4 regions of the Klebsiella sp. PL-2018 genome follow, and region 1 is predicted to be linked to each of the others. Evidence: riboswitches for the same ligand, from Rfam matches in the RefSeq annotation. Region 1 holds a riboswitch; each other region holds the start of a gene.
The links. Region 1 has a riboswitch for thiamine pyrophosphate ahead of thiB (thiamine ABC transporter substrate binding subunit). Riboswitches for the same ligand answer to the same signal wherever they lie in the genome.
Positions count from the first base shown of each region.

Region 1 (3,403 bases):
GCGCAGCCACGGCCACTCGACCAGCCGGAAGAAGACGTAGCCGCGCATGCCGAGCTGGGCGGCGATTTGCCGCTGTTCGCCGGGGATATTTTCCAGCGTCTGCAGCAGCAGGCGCGTGGCCATCGGCATATTAAAGAATACGTGCGCCAGCAGGATCCCCTGTAGCCCGTAGGGCGAGAATTCCCATTGCCAGCCAAAAACGTGGCATAGCTGGGCCAGCCAGCCCTGACGACCGTAGACGCTAAGAATGCCGAAGACCGCCACCAGTACCGGCAGAATTAAGGTCATCGCGCAAAGGCGCAGCAGCAGCGTGCGCCCGGGGAAGCGCCGCCGGTACAGGGCGCGGGCGAGGAATATCGCCGGTAGCACCGAAAAAAGCGCGGAAAGGAAGGCCTGCCAGAAGGAGAAACGCACCACGTGCCAGAGATAGCTGTCGCGGATAAGCGCGTTCCAGGAGGTCTCCGGGGCGCTGAACCATAGCGCCAGAAAGGCGGCCAGCGCCACGACGACCAGCACGATGGCCGCCGTGAGTCCCGGCAGGAGCCAGCCGAAAGCTAGCGGCTGACGGCGCGTTGCCATGCGCTAATCCAGTTCTGACGTTCGGCGGCCACCTGTTGCGGTGTGAATTCGAGGGTCGTTTGCGGTTTCATCAGCGCGTCAAAGCCTGCCGGAAGCGCAACCGTCGTCACCGGATACATCCAGTTGCCGGTGGGGATCGCGTTCTGGAAGCCCGGCGATACCATAAATTTAAGGAACTTTTCCGCCAGCTCCGGCTGTTTGCTGGCCGCGGTGCGGGCGGCTACCTCAACCTGCAGGTAGTGGCCTTCAGCGAAGTTTGCCGCGGCGTAGTTATCTTTTTTCTCTTCGATAATGTGGTAAGCCGGGGAGGTGGTGTAGCTCAGCACCAGATCGCTTTCGCCTTTCAGGAACAGGCCGTAGGCTTCGCTCCAGCCCTTGGTAACGGTAACGGTTTTCGCCGCCAGCTTCTGCCAGGCTTCCGGCGCTTTATCGCCGTAGACTTTTTGCATCCACAGCAGCAGGCCCAGGCCCGGCGTACTGGTGCGCGGATCTTCATAAATCACCCGCCATTTTTGCTCGCCCTCAACCAGCTCTTTCAGGCTTTTCGGCGGATTTTTCAGCTTGTTTTTATCGTAAACAAAGGCGAAGTAGCCGTAATCGAACGGCACGAAGGTGTCGTTGTCCCAGCCGCCGGGCACGCTGACCGCGCTGGCCGGGACGCCGCTTTTGGCGAACAGCTTGCTTTGCGAAGCGGCTTCCAGCAGGTTGTTATCCAGTCCCAGCACCACGTCGGCTTTGCTGTTTTTGCCTTCCATTCGCAGGCGGTTGAGCAGCGAGACGCCATCTTCCAGTGCCACGAACTTCAGCTCGCAGCCGCAGTCGGCTTCAAAGGCTTTTTTAACCGCCGGGCCCGGGCCCCAGTCGGCGGAGAACGAGTCGTAGGTATAAACGGTGAGCAGCGGTTTGGCAAAAACGGGCGCGGCGACCAGCGCCAGCAGGGGGAGTAATTTTTTCAACACTTTGCACCTCAGAAAAAGGGGTGGCAAAGGATTTTGAGAGGGCCTCAAATCCCTTCGCCGGCGTTATCCGGATCAGGTTCGACGGGTATTTTCTCAGCCCATACGCTTTATCTTCGGGTTGCTTCTGCGCTAACCGCGCGTTGAGGCAACTTGAATGAGATTGCGTATGTTTATTAGCACCCCGTTGAGAACGGCAGTTAGTGTAATGATTTTGTTTGCCAACGGAAAGCATTACGGCTCCGGCGGCGCGAACCACGCGGACTTAAAGTCAAACCAGCCGAGCGTGTTCATGCGTACGCCGCGCATGCTGCGCTGCCCCTGGATCATCAGCCAGTGGTGGATCAGCGGCACCACGGTTTGATTGGCCAACAGCTGCTGACTCCAGGTGGCCGGGTTCAGCTCGCCCGCGCGCCAGCGAGCGGCGTCATGTTCCCAGTCGATGGGGATACAGTTGCGAATCAGCGGAACTTCATACAGCCAGGCAAACAGGGAGAAATCGATCGGCAGCGTAAAGTTGGCGCTGTTGAGCCAAACGTCGCTGACCACCTCCCCGCGGTGCCACTCCTGATACTCCAGCTCCTGGATCTCCAGCTTAACCTGATGCTCGGCCAGCAGCGTTGCCATGATCCCGCCCATCACGCGATGCTCGACGTGATCCTGGTAGTAGGTCAGCCTGACTGTCTCAAGGCCGGCAGGCTTCTCGCAGGCGTGGCTGCGCGCATGATGCCAGCGGGGCAGCAGGCCATACGCCGGGAACCAGTTGCCCTGATAGTGCTCGCCGGCGTGATAGAGCAGGTTAGCGGGCTGGAACACATAGCTTAGCCACTGGCGTACCGCGCTGTTACCGCCCAGCGGGCTGCGGGCGTCGAACAGCAGGTAATAACACCCCTCTTCCAGGCGGCTTTCCACCGCTTTTTCGCTTTGCGTGGTGCCCTGTAACGTCAACCCGCCGTTGGGTTCTTCGCTGATTTCCGGCAGGACCCAGACGTTCACTTCATCGATCAGCGCCCGGTAGCCGAAATAGTCATCGAAGGCGTGAATTTTGAGCTGATTCTGGTTATTACGCACAACCGAGTAGGGCCCGGTCCCCACGGGGATACTGGAGAAATTCTCCATCGTTCGCCACTCATGCGGAAGGATCATGGCCGGGACCTGGCTTAACAACCACGGCAGCCAGCGGTCGGGCTGGCGGAGATGAATGTCGAGGGTCCATGCGGTGGGAGAGTCGATGCGCTCAATATGAGAGAACAGCGGCAGGGCGTTGCTGCGCTGCAGAGAGGTGATGACATCTTCCATCTCCAGCTCTCGTCCATGATGAAAATGAATCCCCGGACGCAGAAAAAAGCGCCAGTGGGTGGGGGCGATCTGCTGCCAATGGTGAGCAATATCGGCCTCCAGTTCCCCATTTTCCTCATTTACCCGCGTCAGGGCGCTAAAAATCTGCCGGGCAATATGCGTTTCCGAGCGGCGCAGCGCGCTGCCGGGCAGCAGATTTTTCATCGGCCGATAGTAGAGCACGCGCAGGATATGCCGGCCCTGACGAAAGCTGCGGCCTAAATGGGAAACCAGCATTTGCCGGACGGCGGCTTTATCGCCAACCAGCTGCACCAGCTGATCGATTCTGTCCTGATCCAGCAGATCTTCCGCCCTCTGCTGCTGCAGGGCGAGACCGGTATAGAGAAAAGAGAGGCGGGAGCGCTTGCCGCGCCCGGCCTCCGCCTCCCAGGTCAGCCAGCCGCGCGCTTCCATCATGTTGAGTAGGGTACGCATATGGCGGCGCGAGCAGCTTAGCATCTCTGCCAGCGCATTCAGCGTGGTCTCCTGCGACTTGCCATCGCAGCACTGCCACAGGCGGATGAACTGCT
Region 1 covers NZ_CP077673.1:937,846-941,248, forward strand. The annotation lists gene thiP (thiamine/thiamine pyrophosphate ABC transporter permease ThiP) at 1-579, opposite strand, end outside; gene thiB (thiamine ABC transporter substrate binding subunit) at 555-1,538, opposite strand; TPP riboswitch at 1,570-1,732, opposite strand; gene sgrR (HTH-type transcriptional regulator SgrR) at 1,770-3,403, opposite strand, start outside.

Region 2 (3,403 bases), 610 kb from region 1:
GCCGCGGGCGCGAAAGTTATCCGACATATCGGCCATCCCCACTTCGATGGTCTGCGCGGCGGCGTAGTCGCGAACTTCCTGGCTTATCTTCATTGAGCAGAATTTAGGGCCGCACATGGAGCAGAAGTGGGCCACTTTGCCTGACTCCTGCGGCAGGGTTTCGTCGTGGTAAGCGCGTGCGGTGAACGGGTCGAGCGCCAGATTAAACTGATCTTCCCAGCGGAACTCGAAGCGCGCTTTCGACATGGCGTTATCGCGGATCTGCGCGCCGGGGTGGCCTTTGGCGAGATCGGCGGCGTGGGCGGCAATTTTGTAGGTAATCAGACCCTGCTTAACGTCTTCTTTATTCGGCAGGCCGAGGTGCTCTTTTGGCGTCACGTAGCAGAGCATCGCGCAGCCGAACCAGCCGATCATGGCGGCGCCAATTCCCGAGGTGAAATGGTCATAGCCCGGCGCGATATCGGTGGTTAGCGGCCCTAAGGTGTAGAACGGCGCTTCGTGGCAGTGCTCCAGCTCTTCGGTCATATTGCGCTGAATCATCTGCATCGGCACGTGGCCCGGGCCCTCGATCATCACCTGTACGTCGTACTCCCAGGCGATTTTGGTCAGTTCGCCCAGGGTGTGCAGTTCGGCGAACTGCGCTTCGTCGTTGGCATCCTGAATCGAGCCGGGACGCAGACCGTCGCCCAATGACAGCGAGACGTCATAGGCGGCGCAGATTTCGCAGATTTCGCGGAAATGCTGGTAGAGGAAATTCTCTTTGTGATGGGACAGGCACCATTTCGCCATGATTGAGCCGCCGCGGGAGACGATGCCGGTCAGGCGCCTGGCGGTCATCGGCACGTAGCGCAGCAGCACGCCCGCATGGATGGTGAAGTAGTCCACCCCCTGTTCCGCCTGCTCGAGCAGCGTATCGCGGAAGGCTTCCCAGGTGAGATCTTCGGCGATCCCGTTGACCTTCTCCAGCGCCTGGTAGATCGGCACCGTACCGATCGGTACCGGACTATTGCGCAGGATCCACTCGCGGGTCTCGTGAATATAGCGGCCGGTGGAGAGGTCCATGACCGTATCCGCTCCCCAGCGCGTCGCCCACACCAGCTTCTCGACCTCTTCTTCAATCGACGAAGTGACCGCCGAGTTGCCGATATTGGCGTTAACCTTCACGAGGAAGTTGCGGCCAATAATCATCGGTTCGGATTCCGGATGATTAATATTGGCCGGGATAATCGCGCGCCCGGCGGCGACTTCAGCGCGCACAAACTCCGGGGTGATATTCTCCGGCAGCCGCGCGCCAAACCCAACGCCCGGATGCTGCTGGCGCAGCACTTCGCCACGAATACGCTCGCGGCCCATATTCTCGCGAATGGCGATGAACTCCATTTCCGGGGTGACAATCCCCTGACGGGCGTAGTGCAGCTGCGTCACGCATTTCCCGACGATGGCGCGCCTGGGCGTGAGCAGGCCGGTAAAGCGCAGTTCGTTGAGGCCATCATCCGCCAGCCGCTCTCTGGTATAGGCCGAGCTGCGATCGCTGAGTGCTTCGCAGTCGCGGCGCGCATCAATCCACGGCTGACGCAGTTTTGCCAGACCCTGCTGAACGTTAATCGCGACGTGCGGATCGCCATAGGGGCCGGAGGTGTCATAGACCGGAATAGCTTCGTTCGCTTCGTACTGAGGATTATCTTTGCTGCCGCCGATAAGCGTCGGGCTCAGCTGAATTTCGCGCATCGGTACGCGAATATCTTCCTGCAAACCGGGGATATAGATGCGCTGCGAATTGGGAAATGCGGTACCTTCCAGGGTGTCGATAAAGCGCTGGGCGCGTTCGCGTTGCTCTCGACGCGTGAGTTTGGTTGTAGACATAGCTCATTCCAGTTAAACAGGATATGGCTTGCCAGACGACGGATGGAGTAACAGATGCGATCGGCCCTGAAGAGGCAGATGCTAAACGCAGTTTACTCTTGTTCCCTTCGCAGGTATTAGCCTGATCAGGTTCCGCGGATCCCGAATTAACGGTCTCAGCCTTTTCCAGTGTGGAAAATGGGCACTCCGACAAGATGACATCCCCTCTCCGTGAGGGGGAATGTATGTAAACTACGCGTTAATGGCTCACAACTCAAGCGGTCGGCGCGATATTGTCGCTGACGTTGTCTTTGCGGCTGTGGGCGACGGCGAGGGCGATCAGGTTATCTTCCAGCGCAAAGCGCGCTTCCAGCGCTTCGCCGATATCCGACAGCGCCTGCTGGAACTCAAGGTAGTTATCGTGATCGATGGCGTTTTCGAGGCAGGAGTCGTAATAATCCATGATCTGCTGGGTATTGGCCTGCAGCTGTGGATAAATCTTAGTGGCGGCTAAAAGTGGCGTATCGCCTTCCAATTCGCCGATAAAGCGTTCATAAATATTAAAATGGCCGGAGGAGAGGTAGTCCACCAGGCTTTGACAAAAATCATCCAGCGCTTTCTCATTAAGCCGCATAAATGATTCTTTGCCGGGCTTCAGGCCAACCAGGTTGTAGTAAGCCACAAGCAAATGCTTACGTACTTGTAGCCAGCGATCGACCAGTTTATTGCTGCCTCCAACACGTTCCGTCAGGTTTTCCAGCTGGTTTAACATGGTTGACTCCGCAAGGTTTTAAGAGAAATACGTTGCTCACCAAAATGTAAATTTAATGTTAAAAGTGCCAGTAAAATAAAGGTAGTGCAATAGATATGGATCGTATTATTGAAAAATTAGATCGCGGCTGGTGGATCGTCAGCCACGAACAGAAATTATGGTTGCCCGACGGAGAATTGCCCTACGGCGAAGCGGTAAATTTTAATCTTGCGGGGCAGCCCGCGCTGCGAATCGGAGAATGGCAGGGCGATCCGGTGTGGCTGGTACGCCAGGATCGCCGGCATGAGATGGGATCGCTGCGCCAGGTGCTCGATCAGGATGCTGGCCTTTTTCAACTGGCAGGACGCGGGATCCAGCTGGCGGAGTTCTACCGCTCGCATAAATTCTGCGGCTACTGCGGCCATCCGATGCACCCAAGCAAAACCGAGTGGGCAATGCTGTGCAGCCACTGCCGCGAACGCTACTACCCGCAAATCGCCCCGTGCATTATCGTCGCCATCCGTCGGGATGATTCTATCCTGCTGGCGCAGCATACTCGCCATCGTAATGGCGTGCATACGGTGCTGGCCGGGTTTGTCGAAGTCGGCGAAACCCTGGAGCAGACCGTTGCCCGCGAGGTGATGGAGGAGAGCGGCATTAAGGTGAAAAACCTGCGCTACGTGACCTCTCAGCCCTGGCCGTTCCCACAATCGCTGATGACCGCGTTTATGGCCGAGTACGATAGCGGCGAGATTGTCATCGACAAGAAAGAGCTGCTGGAGGCGGGATGGTATCGCTATGACAATCTGC
Region 2 covers NZ_CP077673.1:327,218-330,620, forward strand. The annotation lists gene thiC (phosphomethylpyrimidine synthase ThiC) at 1-1,863, opposite strand, end outside; TPP riboswitch at 1,949-2,062, opposite strand; gene MKleb_RS01520 (Rsd/AlgQ family anti-sigma factor) at 2,117-2,614, opposite strand; gene nudC (NAD(+) diphosphatase) at 2,710-3,403, shown strand, end outside.
Region 2: another riboswitch for thiamine pyrophosphate. It lies ahead of thiC (phosphomethylpyrimidine synthase ThiC); the one in region 1 lies ahead of thiB (thiamine ABC transporter substrate binding subunit).

Region 3 (3,403 bases), 2.0 Mb from region 1:
CACCAGGGTGAGTTTCTCGTTGGCCAGCGCCTGACCGCTGAACAGCGCGGCAATCGTCATACCGGCATAAACACGTTTACGCATGATTAGTCCTTTTATTTAAGAGCGTTATTCCGGCGTCCAGTTAATCAGCCGGTGTAAGAAAGCATCCACCGCCAGCCAGAGCAGGACGGTCAGTAGCACCAGAATAAACAGGGCCGCAAAGCAGATATCGGTTTGCAGACGGGCGTTGGCGTTAAGCATCACGTAGCCCAATCCTTCGGCTGAACCGACCCATTCGCCGATGATCGCCCCGATGGGGGCGACGGCGGCCGCCATCCGCAGGCCGGAACCGAGGGCCGGAAGGGCAGCCATCAGGCGAACGTGGCGCAGCTGCGCGCCAAAAGAGGCCCCCATCGTGCGTGCCAGATCGAGATAGTCGTGGTTAACCCGGCGCAGACCGTCGAAAAACGCCGAGGTGACGGGAAAGAAAATCACCAGCACCGCCATCATGACCTTGGCGCTCATGCCGAAACCGAACCACAGCACCAGCAGCGGGGCAAGGGCGAAAACCGGGATCGCCTGACTGGTCAGCACCAGCGGCATCAGCCAGCGCTGAAGGCGAGGCGAGACAATCATGCACAGCGCCAGGATCACGCCGAGCAGAACGCCGAGCGCGAGGCCGCTGAGGATCTCGCTTAATGTGATCAGCATGTGTTCGCCGAGGTACGCGCGGTTGACCCACAGAGCGCTTGCCACCGCCGAGGGGGAAGGCAGCAGGAAAGCGGGAATGCCGCTGCGGGTCGCCAGCCACCAGAGCAGCAGCAGGCCGCAGAACACCACGGCGGCGCGAAACAGTTTTGCGCTCATCCGTTAGCCCTTATGAGCTGTTGCAGCAGCTCCGCCTGGCTGGCCAACAGCGCCGGGTCGTCCGGCGCTCGCGGCGGCATGCCGGAGAGGTGATGCCCGTCGTCAATCCCGCCGGGAGCGGGGGAAAGGACCAGCAGACGGTGGCTCAGGCGGCAGGCTTCCATCGGGTCGTGGGTGATCAGCACGACGGTGCGGTTTACCAGCAGCCCGGCGGCCAGGGTCTGAATGCGCGTGCGGGTAATCGTGTCGAGCGCGGAAAAGGGCTCGTCCATCAGCACGATGGGCCGGTCTTCGTAGAGCGTACGCGCCAGCGCCGCACGCTGGCGCATGCCGCCTGAGAGGGCGGCCGGGCGGTCGCCGGCGCAGTGTTCAAGGCCAACCTGCTGTAACAGCTCGGCAACCCGCCGATGGTCCACGCGCTCCCCGCGCAGACGCGCGCCAAGCGAGACGTTGTCGCGCACGCTTAACCACGGATACAGCAGATCTTTTTGCCCCATCCACGCCAGCCGCTTGTTTATTGGCTGCCCGTCGCTGGCGCGAACCTCACCGGCGGTGGCTTTTGCCAGCCCGGCGATAATACGCAGCAGGCTGGTCTTTCCGGCGCCGCTGGCCCCCAGCAGCGATACCCACTGGCCGCCGGGGATAGTGAACGTCAGATTGTCGAAGATCTGCCGCGAGCCAAAGCGCAGGCCCAGGCCGTGCACCTCAATTCCGGGAGCCGTCACGCCGGGCGCTCCGCGACGGCGTTAAGGCCCATCTGCCAGAAGTTAGCCTCCAGACGCGTGGCGGTGGTGAAAATAGCGCTGAGTTCAGCGAAACGCGCCTCACCGCCGCGCTGCTGCCAGAGGGTTTCCAGCAGGCCGATGGCGTTATTGACGCCGTTCAGGTAACCCTCATCGCCGTAGTTGCGGATCCACGAGTCATAAGGATTGGCGGTCAGCCGGGTCGCCGGATCGTGCAGCAGGCCGAGGCCGATTTCCGCGTAGCCGGCCACGCAGGGCATCAGCGCCGCCAGCAGATCCAGGGCGTCGCCGGAGTGGCCAATGTCCAGTACGTAGCGGGTGTAGTTGACGGTTTCCGCGGCTTCCGTTTCGGCGGCCATCGTCGCTTCATCCAGCCCCCATTCCCGGCAGTAGCCAACGTGGAGCGGCAGTTCGTCGAGAATGGCGTTCATCGACGCGGCGGCAGCGCGCATTTCCGCCAGGGTGCGCAGCTTGCTGACCAGCAGGGCGTAGCTGCGGGCGAAGTGGATCAGAAACAGATAGTCCTGCGTCAGATAGCGGCGAAAAGCGGGCTCGGGGAGGGTACCGTTGGCGAGCTGGCGCAGGAAGGGGTGGGCGACGTAGTGCTGCCAGTCGGCGCCGGCCTGCTGACGCAGACGACCATAAATACCCTGGGTAAACGCGGGAAGAATCACAGGACCTCCTGAAAAAAAGGGAGATCCGGGCGTGCTGAAAGAAGTGTGAACAGGCAATGGCGCAAAACTGGCGGAAATGCCGACCCGTCCCTTCGCTGGCATGACCCAGATCAGGTTCAAAGGGTTCGGCTTACGCCATCTCAGCCCTCACGGGACACCCCTCGGTTTGGCCCCTGTTATACGACATTCCCTTTTTGATTACAATGCTGTGAATTTTATGAGGAAAGGTGACGTTGTCACGTGTGAGTGTCGCGAGAAAGGGCTTTGTACATCGCGGCAGCCCGGCGGCGGCTGATGCCTTGCCGGGCGCGTATTATCAAAGGATCAGTGAAATTCTACCCAGCTGGCGCCGCTGTCTGCTGAACGTACGCACTTCTCGACCCAGTGCACGCCGAGCGCCCCGGCTCTGGCATCCGGATACCAGAAGTTTTCCAGCAAAGCCGCGTCGCGACGGTCGGTGGCATCCATGGCGATGGCAAAGCGGCGATACAGATTCGACCAGGCCTCAAACAGCCCTTCGGGATGGCCGCCGCCGATCCGGTCGTCCTGCAGGGCCAGCGGATCGAGATAGGACATTCCGCGTTCGAGGATGCGCACCGGCTCGCCCTGAATTTCGTAGCGCAGCTGGTTCGGCTGTTCATCCCACCACTCCAGGCTGGCTTTCTCCCCGACGATGCGGACCTTCTGTCCGTGCATTGAGCCGCTGTTGACCGCCGAGCACCACATCGACCCTACGGCGCCGTTGTCGTACTCCATCAGCACATGCGCGTTATCCTCCAGCGGCGCGCGGCTTTTGACAAAGCTCTGGCGGGAGCACATCAGGCGAGTGATATTGAGCTTCGGCGCCATGGTCTCCGCCAGGAACAGCGGGTGGGTGGCCAGATCGCCCAGCACGTAGCTGGGACCGACAAATTTCGGGTCCACCCGCCAGCGGGTGCTGGGGTTATCCTGCTCTACCGGCTGGTTATGGAAACCGTGGGCGAACTGCATATTGATGATGCGGATCTCGCCCAGTAGCCCCTGTTCAATCATCTGCCGCGCCTGGAGAATCAGCTGATGCCCGGCGTAGCCGTAGGTGACGCCGATGATTTTGCGCTGCTTTTCGCTCAGGGCCACCAGCGCATCGGCCTCTTCGCC
Region 3 covers NZ_CP077673.1:2,971,967-2,975,369, reverse strand. The annotation lists gene MKleb_RS13845 (ABC transporter substrate-binding protein) at 1-84, opposite strand, end outside; gene MKleb_RS13840 (ABC transporter permease) at 109-849, opposite strand; gene MKleb_RS13835 (ABC transporter ATP-binding protein) at 846-1,574, opposite strand; gene MKleb_RS13830 (TenA family protein) at 1,571-2,266, opposite strand; TPP riboswitch at 2,337-2,438, opposite strand; gene MKleb_RS13825 (Gfo/Idh/MocA family protein) at 2,591-3,403, opposite strand, start outside.
Region 3: another riboswitch for thiamine pyrophosphate. It lies ahead of MKleb_RS13830 (TenA family protein); the one in region 1 lies ahead of thiB (thiamine ABC transporter substrate binding subunit).

Region 4 (3,403 bases), 2.8 Mb from region 1:
CGACGATATTTTTCGGATCAAAGTACAGCGGGTTGGCGGCAAAAGAGGCGCCAGCAGAATGCTCTACGCCCTGGTCGACCGGCAGGATCGACAGATAGCCGGTTCCCCCCAGGCGGCCGGTGTTATACAGGGTTTGCATATTACGCAGCACCGCCGGCGGACGGTTGTTATCAACCATCACCCGATCGACGTAATCCGACCCCGGCAAATAGAGCTGGTCGGCTGGAATCGTCATACAGCGGTGCTGTAAAAGCGTGTCGGCATCTTTGCCAAGCAACTGCGTAATATCAGTCATAGCGATCTCCCGTAAGTGCCGGTCGAAACCGGCATGCGTTTTCCCAACCCAATTATTTTGGGCAGGTTAAGCCTGGTACCGACTCAGCAGATTTTCCAGCCGGGAGCCTATTTTTTCAGCATAGTCTGCTGACACGTTGTCTTGCCGTTTACCACCAGGCGTGGAAATGGTGTACCGGGCCGATCCCGTGCCCCACTTCCAGCGAATCCGCCTGCGCCAGCGCCGCCGAGAGCCAGCCCTTGGCTTCCGCCACGGTTCGCCCCCAATCCTCATAACGCGGACGCAGGGCCGCCAGCGCCGCTGACAGCGTACAGCCGGTACCGTGGGTGTTTTTGGTCTGGACTCTCGGCGCGGTAAAGCGCTGCTCCCCATCGCGGGTAAAGAGCCAGTCCGGGCTTTCCGCATCATCCAGATGGCCGCCTTTCATTAATACCGCTCCGCAGCCCATGCCCAGCAGCGCTCTGCCCTGCTCCAGCATCTCCTGTTCCGTTCTGGCATGCGGCGCAGCCAGCAGCGCCGCCGCCTCCGGCAGGTTCGGGGTGATCAGCGAGACCTGCGGCAGCAGGCGCTGGCGCAGCGTCTCTACCGCCGAGGCTGAGAGCAGCGGATCGCCGCTTTTCGCCAGCATGACGGTATCCAGCACCACATTTTTAATCTGATAACGCGCCAGCCGTTCCGCCACCGCCTCGACGATATCGGTTTCCGCCAGCATCCCGATTTTGGTGGTATCGATGCGCACATCGCTGAAAACGGAATCGAGCTGTGCGGCGACAAAATCAGGCTCTATCCGGTACACCGACTGGACGCCGCGGGTGTTTTGCGCCACCAGCGCGGTGATGACCGAGCAGCCGTAAGCGCCCAGCGCCGAGAAGGTTTTGAGATCCGCCTGGATCCCCGCGCCGCCGCTCGGGTCGGTGCCGGCGATGGTTAGCGCATTAATTCGTTTCACAGATCGCCTCCCGCATAGAGCGCATCGAGGAAGGCGGGAGTAAAGCTGCCGGGGCCGCCCTGCAGCGCCGCTTTTCCCCCCGCAAGCTTCATCAGACCGCAGGCCGCGGCCACGTTCTCCAGCCGATCGCCGGGCATCGCCGCAGCGGCGGCAACCACCGCCGACAGCGCGCAGCCGGTGCCGACCACCCGGGTCATCAGCGGATCGCCGCCGGTGACCATGCGAATGCGCTGGCCGTCGGTGACGTAATCAACCTCCCCGGTCACCGCGACCACGGTATTCAGCTGGCGGGCTAACGCCTGGGCTGCGGGCAGCGCTGCGGCGGCGGTATCGGTCGTATCGACGCCGCGCCCGCCGCCGCTCATTCCGGCCAGGGCCATAATTTCCGACGCATTACCGCGAACGGCGGCAGGCTGCAGCGCCAGCAGCTCCCGGCAAAATTCTGTCCGTAAGGTCAGCACGCCGACCGCCACCGGGTCCAGCGCCCACGGCTTACCCGCCTGCTGCGCGCTGCGCGCCGCCGCACGCATCGCCGCCGCGCGTTCAACCGTCAGCGTACCGACATTAATCAGCAGCGCATCGGCAATGGCGGCAAACTGGCTGGCTTCGTCCGGGTCGATAACCATCGCCGGGGATGCGCCAATCGCTAACAGGACGTTGGCGGTAAAGGTCTGCACCACGTCGTTGGTCATGCAGTGAACAAGAGGAGAATGGCGGTGAAAAAGGTGCCGCAGATGGGCAATATGCGCGGGGTTCAGCAGGTCAGACATCGTTTGCTCCCGCCAGGCGATGAAGAAGCGACGACCCTGCGGTCTCTGACTTCCCTACGCTGGCATTATCCAGATCAGGTGGTACGGGTTTTTCTCAGCCTTCACAAGGAAGGGCACCCCGAGTCATTGAGAGATAAAAACGTTCTCAGCGGGCAGGTTACGGTAAGTCGCGGGACAACGCAAGCCGGCCCGGCGTAGGTATACAAGCGCAAGGCAATTCAAAATTAACAATAAGCAATCAAATAATTAACAAAACAAACACTTTTGCAGATACGTGTTTATAGTTTAGGAGGCGTTACAGGATGTAACCCGACGTCATATCGAAATTAACGAGTGAATCAGCGTAAAACCATGAGGATTCCGATGAAATTAACACCGATTATGAAAAGTCTGGCTCTGGCAGGAATTATCTCGACTCTCCCTGTGACCAGCTGGGCCGAAACGTCGCCGAAAGAAGCCGCTGCGGCGACCAAACAGGCAAACGACGCGCTGTATAAACAGCTCCCCTTCTCCGACAACACCGACTTTACCAACGCGCATAAAGGTTTTATTGCCGCGCTTCCTACGGAAGTGATTAAAGGTGAACAGGGCAACGTTATCTGGAACCCGCAGCAGTACGCCTTTATCAAAGAGAGGGAAAAGGCGCCGGATACGGTCAACCCCAGCCTCTGGCGTCAATCCCAGCTCATCAATATCAGCGGCCTGTTTGAAGTGACCGAAGGCGTGTACCAGATCCGCAACCTCGATCTCTCCAATATGACCATCATTGAAGGTAAAGAGGGCATCACGGTTGTGGATCCGCTGGTATCAGCGGAGACCGCAAAGGTCGGAATGGATCTGTATTACAAAAATCGCGGCAATAAGCCGGTCGTTGCGGTGATCTACACCCACAGCCACGTTGACCATTACGGCGGCGTGCGCGGCGTGGTCGATGAAGCCGATGTCAAATCCGGCAAAGTCAAAATCTACGCACCTTCCGGTTTTATGGAAGCTGCCGTTGCTGAAAATATTATGGCCGGTAACGTGATGAGCCGTCGCGCCAGCTATATGTACGGCAACCTGCTCAAACCGGATGCCACCGGCCAGGTTGGCGCAGGTCTCGGCACCACGACCTCTGCCGGCACCGTCACGCTGATCGCTCCCACCAATATCATCGAGAAAGATGGTCAGAAAGAGACCATCGACGGCCTGACCTACGATTTTATGCTGGCGCCGGGCTCGGAAGCACCGTCGGAAATGCTGTGGTATATCGAAGAGAAGAAGCTCATTGAATCCGCCGAAGATGTCACCCATACCCTGCATAACACCTACTCGCTGCGCGGGGCGAAAATTCGTGAACCGCTGCCGTGGTCGAAATATATCAACGCCGCCATTGTGCGCTGGGGCGAC
Region 4 covers NZ_CP077673.1:3,939,655-3,943,057, forward strand. The annotation lists gene fbaB (class I fructose-bisphosphate aldolase) at 1-295, opposite strand, end outside; gene thiD (bifunctional hydroxymethylpyrimidine kinase/phosphomethylpyrimidine kinase) at 444-1,244, opposite strand; gene thiM (hydroxyethylthiazole kinase) at 1,241-2,014, opposite strand; TPP riboswitch at 2,049-2,145, opposite strand; gene MKleb_RS18395 (alkyl/aryl-sulfatase) at 2,378-3,403, shown strand, end outside.
Region 4: another riboswitch for thiamine pyrophosphate. It lies ahead of thiM (hydroxyethylthiazole kinase); the one in region 1 lies ahead of thiB (thiamine ABC transporter substrate binding subunit).